2 regions of the Citrobacter sp. Marseille-Q6884 genome follow, and region 2 is predicted to be linked to the other one. Evidence: predicted binding sites of a transcription regulator. Region 2 holds the regulator's gene; the other holds the start of a gene.
What was found. Region 2 encodes PurR, which represses purine synthesis genes. Its sites were predicted from a motif close to CANGCAAACGTTTGCNTG; they were not measured.

Region 1 (2,408 bases), on a different contig from region 2:
AGACCCACCTGAATCAGCGACAAGCCGATAATCATCACCACCACGCCGGATACCAGCGGCGTAATAATACGACGTGCCAGATGCAGTACTCGTGAGATGACCATCTCAGTGCAGCTTGCCAGCATCAGCGTACCGAACAACGCTGCCATCATGGTCGGGACATCCGCACCACCGGTTTTCAGCGCTGTACCGCCCATAATCAGCGGCGCAACAAAGTTAAAGCTGGTGCCCTGAATGGATAACAGCCCTGAGCCAACCGGCCCCCAGGCCTTAATCTGGATGATGGACGCTACGCCGGAAGCGAACAGCGACATACTGATAATGTGTTGAGTATCTTGAGCCGGTAAACCGAGCGCCTGGCAGATTAACAGAGCAGGCGTGATCACCGCGACGAACATCGCCAGCAGGTGCTGACAGGCGGCAAACAGGGTCTGGGCTAACGGGGGGCGATCTTCAAGACGGTAAATCAGTTCACTGTTATGAGTCTGCGCAACCGGTTGCGCATTTGCTGACTCTACGGCGTTAACGGACATCAGAGGCAATCCCATGGTGGAAAAGCGGTGATTTTATCCGACCAGGGGAGAAAAGCAAACGTTTGCTAGCAGGTATTCTTAATATTTAAAACGGATAAACAAACATTTTTATATAACTTTTCATCATTTTCTGCTTAAAATCCACCCCGATAACTCATTAAGAGCTAAAAATAGACCTGGAATGAATCGTGCGTAGTAGATTCGAGAAGCGCACTAATGGAGCTGTATATGTTTTACCTCGATACTTTATCAACACTGGTTGCTGCAACCCTGGTGTTGCTGCTGGGGCGTAAGCTCGTCCAGTCTGTTCCCTTCCTGAAAAAATATACGATTCCCGAGCCTGTCGCGGGCGGATTGCTGGTAGCAATCGCACTGCTGGTGCTGAAAAAAAGCATGGGCTGGGAAGTGAACTTCGATATGACGTTGCGCGATCCGTTGATGCTGGCGTTCTTCGCCACAATCGGTCTCAATGCCAACATCGCCAGTCTGCGAGCCGGTGGCCGCGTGGTGGGGGTGTTTTTGATCGTTGTTGTCGGCCTGCTGTTAATGCAAAACGCCATTGGTATTGGGATGGCGAGCCTGCTGGGTCTTGACCCACTGATGGGGCTGATTGCGGGCTCTATCACGCTCTCCGGCGGTCATGGAACGGGTGCGGCGTGGAGTAAACTGTTTATTGAACGTTATGGATTCACCAATGCCACGGAAGTGGCGATGGCGTGTGCAACGTTCGGCCTGGTGCTGGGCGGGTTGATTGGCGGCCCGGTGGCGCGTTATCTGGTTAAGCACTCCACGACGCCTGACGGGATGCCAGACGATCAGGCGGTGCCTACCGCGTTTGAAAAGCCGGATGTCGGGCGCATGATCACCTCTCTGGTGCTGATTGAAACCATCGCGCTGATTGCTATCTGTCTGACGGTCGGAAAAATCGTTGCGCAATTGCTGGTGGGGACGGTGCTGGAACTGCCGACTTTCGTCTGCGTGTTGTTTGTCGGGGTGATCCTGAGCAATGGCCTGGCGTTAATGGGCTTTTATCGGGTGTTTGAGCGCGCGGTTTCAGTGTTGGGTAACGTGAGTTTGTCGCTGTTCCTGGCGATGGCGCTGATGAGCCTGAAACTGTGGGAGCTGGCTTCGCTGGCGCTGCCGATGTTGGCCATCCTTGTCGTGCAGACGATTTTCATGGCGCTGTACGCCATTTTCGTCACCTGGCGCATGATGGGTAAGAACTACGATGCTGCGGTGCTGGCGGCCGGGCACTGTGGTTTTGGGCTTGGCGCAACGCCGACGGCGATTGCCAACATGCAGGCGATCACTGAGCGATTTGGTCCGTCACATATGGCGTTTCTGGTGGTGCCGATGGTGGGGGCGTTCTTTATCGATATCGTCAATGCGCTGGTGATTAAGCTGTATCTGCTGTTGCCCATTTTTGCGCAATAAAGGCGGTGCGGCGGTGTGATAACCGCCGCCGCTATGGGTCAGTTATGCGTTGGAATAGCGCTCTGTTTCCGGCATCCAGCGTTCAATAAGCGCCACCGCCTGCTGTGGATAACGTTCGTGAATATGGCGTGCAATGCGTTGAACTTCGGGGATTATGGCCTGATCGCGCAGTAAGTCCGCCACTTTGAACTCTGCTGTTCCCGTTTGACGCGTCCCTAACAGTTCACCTGGGCCGCGGATCTCCAGATCTTTTTGCGCAATAACAAAGCCATCGTTGCTGTCCCGCAGCACTTGCAGACGCTTCTGTGCGGTTTTGGACAGGGGGGATTTGTAGAGCAGGACGCAATGGGAGGCCACTGCGCCACGACCCACGCGACCGCGCAACTGGTGCAGCTGAGCCAGACCTAAGCGCTCCGGGTTTTCTATAATCATCAGGCTGGC
Region 2 (2,408 bases):
TCGCGATATGGGAATGCTGAGCTGGAGTTGTGTGGTGGCAAGTCATCATCCGTTGGCCTCGCTTCCCGGACCGCTCAGTGACGATACGTTGCGCAACTGGCCGTCGTTGGTGCGCGAAGACACCTCCCGCACATTACCGAAGCGAATCACCTGGCTGCTTGATAACCAAAAGCGCGTTGTGGTGCCTGACTGGGAATCTTCGGCGACCTGTTTATCGGCGGGGCTGTGTGTGGGTATGGTGCCGACGCATTTTGCGAAACCGTGGATCGATAGCGGCAAGTGGGTTGCGTTACAGCTTGAAAATCCCTTCCCTGATGCCGCCTGTTGCCTGACCTGGCAACAAAACGATATGTCACCGGCATTAAGCTGGCTGTTGGATTATCTGGGGGATAGCGAAACGCTGAATAAAGAGTGGTTGCGGGAGCCTGAAGAGACTCCCGCATAGTACGCTTAACGACGATAATCGCGGAACGGACCGTCAGCAACGGAGCGACGTTCAACCAGGCGCGGGTGCACCTCGATGGACTGCGACTCTTCGCGCTTATTCACGATACGGTCTAACAGCATGTTAAAGGCCGTTTCGCCGAGTGAATCTTTTGGCTGATGAATGGTGGTCAATGCTGGCGTGAAGAAGCGCGCGTTGCGCACGTTATCGTAACCGATCAACGACACATCCTGCGGAACGCGTAAACCCATCTCGTCAGCGGCGCAAAGCGCGCCCATGGCCATAATATCCCCGCCACAAAAGACCGCTGTCGGACGGTGGGACTGAGAGAGGATTTGCTGCATCGCGCGGTAACCTGATTCAGGCTCGAAATCGCCCTGGACAATCCAGTTTTCCGGCACTTTAATCAGCGCTTCTTCCATGGCTTTCATAAAGCCAGCCAGACGACCCGCGCCGGTGTTGCGCTCCATCGGGCCAGGGATCACGCCAATCTCACGGTGGCCGCGCTCAATCAGGTACCGACCTGCCATATAACCACCTTCGAAGGCGTTATCAATGACGGTATCGGTAAAATCGGCTTTGGCCTCGCCCCAGTCCATAACGACCATAGGAATATGGCGATACTCTTCGAGCATGGAAAGCAGGGACTCCGGGTACTCAGAGCACATGACCAGCAGGCCATCCACGCGCTTTTGCGCCATCATGGAGAGATATGCCTGCTGTTTTTCGAGGCTATTCCATGCGTTGCCCAGAATCAGCGTATAGCCTTTCTGGAAGCAATTTTTTTCGACGGCTTCGATAATTTCAGCGAAGTAGGCCGCTTCACTACTGGTCGCCAGCAAGCCGATCGATTTGGTGTGATTCACCTTCAGGCTGCGCGCTACTGCGCTGGGGGAGTAGTGCAGCTCTTTAATCGCCGCCCAGACAGCATTACGGGTTTCTTCCGCGACAAAACGCGTCTTGTTAATTACGTGTGATACGGTTGTAGTGGAAACGTTTGCTCGCTTCGCTACATCTTTAATTGTTGCCATTACATCTCACTCCAGACCATATCCTAAGCTCCTGAGAATACTCCAGGTAAACGTTTGCCTTTAAACACCCTGACCACAACGTCAGGGTTGCGGCACGCCGGGAAAACGACACGGAACGTCAGAAAGGGGTCAATGGCCGGTACGCTAATCAAGTAAGCGTCGAATTTTGTCTGATCTTAACGAAAAGGGGAAGAGTTAAAAGCAGTTATCAATATAAATCGTGAGAGATTTTTGCGTTCAAGTGTGCAAAAATGCGCAATATCACTTTTTGTGTGGGAATAAAAAGGAGAAAACTTGATGAGCACCGATCTGAAATTTTCGTTAGTCACCACCATTATTGTTCTGGGTCTGATTGTAGCGGGTGGTTTGACCGCGGCACTGCATTGATTTATCCCGAGGGAGAACGCTCTCCCTCATCCCACCTGTTTGTCTTTCCCTCCTATTGTTTGCGAATAAGCAAAAGTCTTTTGCAGTTTTGTTAACTTTATTATTTTTGCGATCAATGTCATGCTTTTGCACTCTTATCGGGTGTCGTGCCACGGCTCGACGTTATGGAGTCGATGTATGAAAATAAATTATCCCTTATTGGCGCTGGCAATTGGTGCGTTTGGTATTGGCACGACTGAATTTTCCCCTATGGGATTATTGCCCGTCATCGCCAGGGGCGTGGATGTCTCCATTCCTGCGGCGGGGATGCTAATTAGCGCCTACGCGGTGGGGGTGATGATTGGCGCGCCGCTGATGACATTACTGCTTTCGCATCGTGCGCGTCGCAATGCGCTCATTTTTCTGATGGCGATTTTTACGCTGGGCAATGTGCTTTCGGCAATATCGCCGGACTACACCACGCTTATGTTGTCGCGTATCTTGACCAGTCTTAACCATGGGGCGTTTTTTGGGCTCGGTTCCGTTGTGGCGGCAAGTGTTGTGCC

Region 1: a site for PurR is predicted at 585-602, ahead of gltS (sodium/glutamate symporter). Genes of this name have one in related genera too.

What each region holds. Positions count from the first base shown of each region.
Region 1 covers NZ_CAMDRE010000001.1:1,036,545-1,038,952, reverse strand. Annotated here, with positions in the region: gene xanP (nucleobase:cation symporter-2 family protein) at 1-533, opposite strand, end outside; gene gltS (sodium/glutamate symporter) at 762-1,967, shown strand; gene recG (ATP-dependent DNA helicase RecG) at 2,010-2,408, opposite strand, start outside.
Region 2 covers NZ_CAMDRE010000002.1:1,498,891-1,501,298, reverse strand. Annotated here, with positions in the region: gene punR (DNA-binding transcriptional activator PunR) at 1-445, shown strand, start outside; gene purR (HTH-type transcriptional repressor PurR) at 451-1,476, opposite strand; gene cydH (cytochrome bd-I accessory subunit CydH) at 1,774-1,863, shown strand; gene N7268_RS22315 (MFS transporter) at 2,041-2,408, shown strand, end outside.